DNA from 2 places in the Paenibacillus ottowii genome. Region 1 is predicted to be linked to the other one. Evidence: riboswitches for the same ligand, from Rfam matches in the RefSeq annotation. Region 1 holds a riboswitch; the other holds the start of a gene.

Region 1 (3,424 bases):
TGGCGGAACCAATATCAATACGGCTATCGGGGTTATACACTGCATCAATAACAGTTCCTGTAGAATCTGTAAGGGTTAGCTTGGTTAAAATACTTTCCTGAGTTGCCCTAACTTCAGAAGTTGAGCCCGCAGTTGGTTCAGGGACTGGAGCCGGGACAGCAGGTGGGATGTTAATTGGCTCTGAGGGCATTGGATAAACATCGCTAGTCACACTCTGAACCGGATCGGTTCCTGGGGCCACTGGCAGAGTAGAGTCGGGATTTTGTGCATAGACTTGTGTGGTGCTGAACAAGCACTGCAAAAAGAGCAATAACGCAACCGTTGCTGCATTCCATTTTTTTCTCATACGGTAAACAAATCTCCTATTCTTAAAATACTCTTATTTAACGGCTAGTGGTTATTCCTTCGAGGGCGAGAGAACTGTATTTATATATTCATCATTCATTCATATGATGCTATGTTAGCCGCATTAATACTTAGTGAAAATTTGTGAAAATTCATATTCGGGTGTGAAACTCCTCCTTTTGTCTTGAAATTAGGATCATGGTTAGAGATCTCATTGTCTTTCTGGACTAGAATACATGCCACATCTCAACAATTTCTCAACAAGGATCGAAAAAGAGCCTTGATCATGTGATCAAGGCTCTTCAGGAAATATAGTTCTATTTCTTATTTTTTTAAAATATGAATTAAAAACATTGATATTAATATTGCTTTGTTTTAATGTATTTGGAGGGATCTTTGATCATTTCGAATTTTTGTTTACCCATGTACAGTGCTGCATCTACTGTAGTGTCTACGACCACCCACTGATTGTCGATGTAGACCTCATTCCAGGCATGGTAAGTGTCCACGTAGGAGGATTTGCCCATAACCAGCTTGGTTGGTACATCTACACTTCGCAACATAGCAGCCATCAGTGAAGCATAACCATAACAAATATCTTTTTGAGAGTTCAACGTACGATCAATTTGCGGCAGATAGTCAGTCGTTAAGGCAAAGGCCTGATTAGAGTCATACTTGATATGACTAATTACGTAGTCATAGATTTTTTGCAGCTTTTCGCGATCTGTTGTTGCACCTTGAGTTAATTCCCGGGCTTTTTGAATCGCTTGATTCGTACCGCTCCAGTTGATATTTTGAACGGAATTGAGGTATACCGCTTTGCTATCGTTTAAATTTAACTCGATCGTATCTTGTCCTATTACTTTGTATTGATTACCACTCAGCTGTTCCAAAATACTGATACTATAGTTCCCATTACCCATCTGGAGAGGAAATACTTCTTCGGATTTTCCGGGTGTTAGATTATAAGAGTATTTTTGCGCATCTTTGGCAACCAAAATTTTGGTTTTAACGTTAGGTTTAACGGGGTAACGCACACTGACTGTCCCATGATTTACATTGTTTTGGTCCAACCATGCAACACGATCAGCAGCGTAAATTGTCGAATTTAAAAGAATTGCGGACAGCATAAAAAATAGGAGAAGTGTGGAAAATATCATTTTCCCCATAAAAAACTTCCTTTCGGTGGCCAGGCTGCCATCATCAATAGAAGGCCCTATAGCTTTGCGTCCCTGCCTTTCGACAGGTTTGCCATTTCGTATAAAGTTTTCGGGAAAAATAAGCACGACAAAAAGCCACTTCAACCGGTAGCTGGCTGCCATCATACAGAAGGCCCTGTAGCTTTGCGTCCTTGCCTTTCGACAAGTTTGCCATTTATCCTGAATAGCTTGTACTATTATTCTATCAGTTAGGTACTCTATTAGGCAAGTTTAAATCTCAAATTTTCGCTATTTATCGACAAAACAAGCTTGCAGATTATACATAAGACCTATTTTATTCGGTTTCCCCATTTTTTGCGATAGGAATGAGGCGTTTCTCCAATATGCTCTTTGAACAGATTGATAAAATGACTTGTGTTGGGAATGCCTACATACTGTGCAATATCCACAATAGCTACATCACTAGTTTTAAGCCAGCCTTGAGCAGCCGTGATACGAACATTAATAAGATACTCAATAGGGGAAAAGCCAATCTGTTTTTTAAAGTTTTTAGCCAAGTTGAACTTGTTTAGACCAAACATGTCTGCTAGCGAATCCAGCGTGATCCGTTCACAATAGGATTGGTCCAGATATTGCTTTACCTTGCGCACCTCTGCAGTCCCATCTGAATTTGCATTGGGATTGGTGTAAGGGTGCTGTAAAATAATCGTTAATAACTCAACGATTATTTTGGATGAGAGCAGTTCAGAAGATAAGCTTCTTTCTGGCTGCACATGTAACAAGGTGCGAAGCTTGTCCAATACTACACTTGAATCCTGTAGTGAAATTACAGGCTTATTGTGCTTATCGAACTGTTCGTAGAAATGGTCAATAAGATTGCCATTAAGGTTCACGCTAATAAACTCCCATGTCTTCTGACAGGAAGCTTTGTATTGTACATATTCTTCGCAATTAATAAAAAGCATATCATGAGGTTTCAATATATAATCCTTGCCCCGGTATTGCAGTTCCCCTCTTCCGGACAGGGTAAAAAGGAGCAAAAAAGAGGTAAGCTTTTGCCGTTCCATTACATAAGCATCTGTTTTGAAATAGCCTATTTCCTGTATATAAAAGAGGGATTTTTTAGCGAAAGCAGAGGGTGTACATATAATTGCAACTGGATCTTCGCTCAAGACATACTGGGCATTTTTTTGGTTTGTTGTCATATCCAATTCCTTTACAAAAGAACAATTTTAGTAAGACAATTGTAGTTTGTTTCACGAATATCCTTTTAGAACCGGAGTTCCCATTTACAAAGGTTATTTTATCACATTAAAGTATATTCATGTATCGATTTGAGGCTATACAATATATAACAGAATTAACCAGAAAGCACCTGTTTGAAAAGGACAGGGACCTTCTGGAATTCATTTCTTAACTTAAAGAAATGAAGGATAAAGTTGGGAAAAATAGTTTCCTCAATGAATATATCATAGTCTTGCAATTCCACTTTTTGAGGTATATATCCTTTCGGTTTCAGGAAAATGGGACCATATTTCGACAAAATGATTCAAAGGGCTCATTTTGTTAGAAAATAGTTGTATTTTTATTGTGGAGATATTATTCACGAAAATGTATGGATAAGTGTGGTTATGCGAACTCAATTTAAGCTAATGTGCAAATTTTAAATATCATGCAATTTGTTGACAAGAGAGTACAGTAACCTTTGGTATCTGTACAGGCAATGATATGATGGTACTACGGATGTAATGAAACACATTTTACAGTCAGTTTGGAGGACTACAGGATGGGAAAAACAAAAAACACAAAAACCGCAGCAGCTTGGTCACTTGTGATGATGGGAGCGGGCTTTGCTGCTACGTTACCTTTTCAACAATTTGGCTGGGCCCGTCTTTTGGCCGGATCTTTTGAAGCCGGAC
Region 2 (3,424 bases), 1.8 Mb from region 1:
ATGGGAGTAGGAAGGGTGGATCAGAAGGAGCGGCATGATTGAGCCGCTCCTTCTGATCAAGGACGCCATGCGGCTATGCCCAGCGTCCCCTGTGGAGCAAGCCTACCATGCGGCTATGGCCCAGTGCCCCCCTGTGGAGCAAGCTTACCATGCGGATATGCTGCTCCTGTATAGTAAAGACGCCATTGCGATTGTCACAGCAATCTTGGCAAGACGTTACGAAACCTCGATTCTAGAAGCTTGCAAGCACAGCGGGCAAGCGCCGAGCTCCCGAACGTTTTTTACAGGCTGACCGGACTTAATAATGTCCGGTCGTGCCTTTTGCACCACAAGGTATGATCGTATGATGCATTTTTGAGTAGCGCAGGAATGGATTTGAATCTGGAGAAACGGAGCGGTCGCCTTTGAAGTGGGATTCTTACATATAAATGTCTTACACAATCCGAAGAATCCCACGACAACAGCGATCGTAAGATCAAATCCAGCCCGTAGCGGGCTACTCAACCTAGCCCCATTCGATCACCCACACATAATAGAGAGGAAGTGGAGAGATATGAAGCTCGTACTTTTGTCTGGTGGTTCCGGTAAAAGATTATGGCCGTTATCCAACGATTCCCGTTCCAAACAATTTTTGAAGGTCCTGGAGAGCCCGGAAGGGATTTCGGAATCTATGGTGCAGCGGGTATGGAGACAATTGGGAGACAACGGATTATCCGAATCCTCGTTTATTGCGACAGGAAGAGCGCAGGTCGAAATGATCCAGAGTCAGGTCGGACCGAATACGCGCATTATTGTTGAGCCGGAACGCAGAGATACCTTTCCTGCGATTGCACTGACAGCGACTTATCTATATTCCATTGCAGGTGTTTCGCCTGATGAAATTATAGCTATATTGCCTGTAGATCCTTATGTAGAGGATGCTTTCTTTGCTTCCGTAGCCCAACTGGAACATACACTTCAGGAGAGTGAAGGAAAGCTTGCACTAATCGGGGTTGTCCCTTCCTATCCTTCAGAGAAATACGGTTATATTATTCCAAAAAACGATGCCATTCAAGGTAGCACAGGCTACCGTGAAGTGAGCCATTTTCAAGAGAAACCCGACCGGGAGCAGGCGGAACGTCTAATGGAACGCAATGCTTTATGGAACTGCGGGGTTTTTGCATTCAAATTAAGCTATTTGCTGGATATTTTGGCAGCCAAGGGCTTGCCGCTGAATTATGAAGAAATGCAAAAGCAATATGCTTCTTTGGAAAAAATCAGCTTTGACTACGAAGTAGTCGAGAAGGAAAAGGATATCGTCGTTCTTCCATACAATGGTTTTTGGAAGGATCTAGGAACCTGGAACACCCTCACAGAAGAGATGTCTCATCAGCAAGTGGGCAGAGGGGTAGTAACGGAGGATTGTGTTAATACGAGTCTTATTAATGAGTTGGACATTCCGGTGGCGATCATTGGAACGAATGATCTGATTGTAGCTGCTAGCCCAGATGGTATTCTTGTGACCAATAAGGCAGAAAGTCCACGCATCAAGGAAGTGCTCAAGGCTCATGATCAGCGTCCAATGTATGAAGAACGTCGTTGGGGGCAGTATCGGGTTGTAGACTATGTAAAGTATGACGAGGGTAATGAGGTTCTGACCAAACGAATCCGCGTACGCAAAGGTAAAAATATCAGCTACCAGCTTCACTTCAAACGGAGCGAAATCTGGACTATTATTAGCGGCGAAGCAGAAATTATTTTGAATGAGAAGCTGCACAAGGTGAAGGCTGGTGATGTCGTCCGCATCCCTGAAGGGACGAAGCATAGCATTTTAGCTGTGACCGATGTGGATTTGATTGAAGTGCAGACTGGCTCTGAGTTGGTTGAAGAGGATATTGTACGCTTTTGTATGAATTGGAATGAAATTTCTCGTCATCAATTTATCTGATAATTATTTTCGTAAAAACGTAAAAAAGAAAATTTGATGAAAATTTATGACCTAAACTGTCGAAATTGGGCGAAAACCTGTAAATTTATGAACATGACCTATTAAATTTTGGTAAAAAAAAGTCGATACTTAGGTTAAGAAGGAATCCAAACTCCTTCCAACGATAAACGCAGCCCTGTCGAAAGGCAGGTACGCAAAGCTAAAGGGCCTTCCCGTAAGGATGGCAGCCTAGCTACCGAAAGGAAGAGCAAAAGTGAGATTCAAATTTATTCCTCTGTATCGACTGATACGTCATGTGCTCCCCGTTGTTATGCTTTTTTCTTTGTTTCCCGTCGGTTTTGGTGGTTTTTTGTCTGTGGTAAATGCCGCTTCATTACAACCTGTTAATTCGGACGCTTCTACTCAGGCCCGTGAACTATACAATTATTTACTCAGCATCTCTGGAAAAAAAACAGTCACTGGTCAGCATGATTATTTGGAGAGCCCAGATGAACTAAGCAACAAGGTCCATAAAATCAGCCAGGCGTATGTGGGTCTGCACGGCTATGAGATGGGAGCCATCTCTGGTCAATCTGACACTATAGAAGCAGCACAACGTAAAAATGTCGTTGATAGCGCTATTCTTTGGAGCAGATCTGGCGGTATTGTGACGATGACTTTTCATGAAGCGCTGCCGGGTAGGCCGCTGACTTGGGCCAATGTGCAGGCAAAAGTAAGTCAGGCGGAGTTCAATAAATACGTAACGCCAGGCACTACGCAGTATAACCTCCTTATTGCCGATCTGGATAAGGTCGCTGTATCGTTAAAGCAGCTTCGTGATGCAGGGGTTCCGGTATTGTGGAGACCTTACCATGAAATGAATGGCGACTGGTTCTGGTGGGGAAACAAGAACAATTTCAATCAGCTATGGACTATCATGTACGACCGTTTTGTAAACACGCATCAATTGAACAACCTGCTGTGGGTGTGGAGTCCCAATGCTCCTAATTCTTACACTGTCCCGTATACTCCGAAATATCCGGGGGATGACAAAGTGGATATTTTGGCACTAGACATTTACAACAATGATTTTAAGCAAAGTCATTATGAAGGATTGCTCGGACTGGCACGGAATAAGCCGATTGCCATTGGGGAGCATGGTGAGATGCCTAGCTCTGAGGTGTTGCAGGCTCAGCCGAAATGGGTATATTCCATGACGTGGGGCAACATGTTGACCGAGAATAACACAACCAATCAAATACAGGATTATATGAACGATCCAAGGAGTTTGACACGGGATGATGTGAAAAAAGGGCTGGCAGCAATGCAACTACCTGGGACAGACATACCGACCTTACCGGGTGAGGGACAAAGCGAGCCTATCCCTGCTCCCCCAGTAGTGGTCGTACCCCCAGCTCCGACTCCTCCTTCCGTGCCTGATGTGGTATATGTGAACGGGCTGCGGGGCGAATATTTCAACAATATGAATTTGAGCGGCAATCCTGTTTTGATTCGTAC

Evidence for each region. Region 1 has a riboswitch for cyclic di-GMP ahead of ACQQ6X_RS02055 (transglutaminase-like domain-containing protein). Riboswitches for the same ligand answer to the same signal wherever they lie in the genome.
Region 2: another riboswitch for cyclic di-GMP. It lies ahead of ACQQ6X_RS10990 (glycosyl hydrolase); the one in region 1 lies ahead of ACQQ6X_RS02055 (transglutaminase-like domain-containing protein).

The regions. Positions count from the first base shown of each region.
Region 1 is NZ_CP191577.1:455,612-459,035, forward strand. Features, by position in the region: gene ACQQ6X_RS02050 (collagen binding domain-containing protein) at 1-346, opposite strand, end outside; gene ACQQ6X_RS02055 (transglutaminase-like domain-containing protein) at 705-1,475, opposite strand; cyclic di-GMP riboswitch class I at 1,527-1,608, opposite strand; cyclic di-GMP riboswitch class I at 1,649-1,727, opposite strand; gene ACQQ6X_RS02060 (AraC family transcriptional regulator) at 1,835-2,710, opposite strand; gene ACQQ6X_RS02065 (DUF445 domain-containing protein) at 3,292-3,424, shown strand, end outside.
Region 2 is NZ_CP191577.1:2,291,162-2,294,585, reverse strand. Features, by position in the region: gene ACQQ6X_RS11000 (hypothetical protein) at 35-292, shown strand; gene ACQQ6X_RS10995 (sugar phosphate nucleotidyltransferase) at 554-1,927, shown strand; cyclic di-GMP riboswitch class I at 2,086-2,167, shown strand; gene ACQQ6X_RS10990 (glycosyl hydrolase) at 2,181-3,424, shown strand, end outside.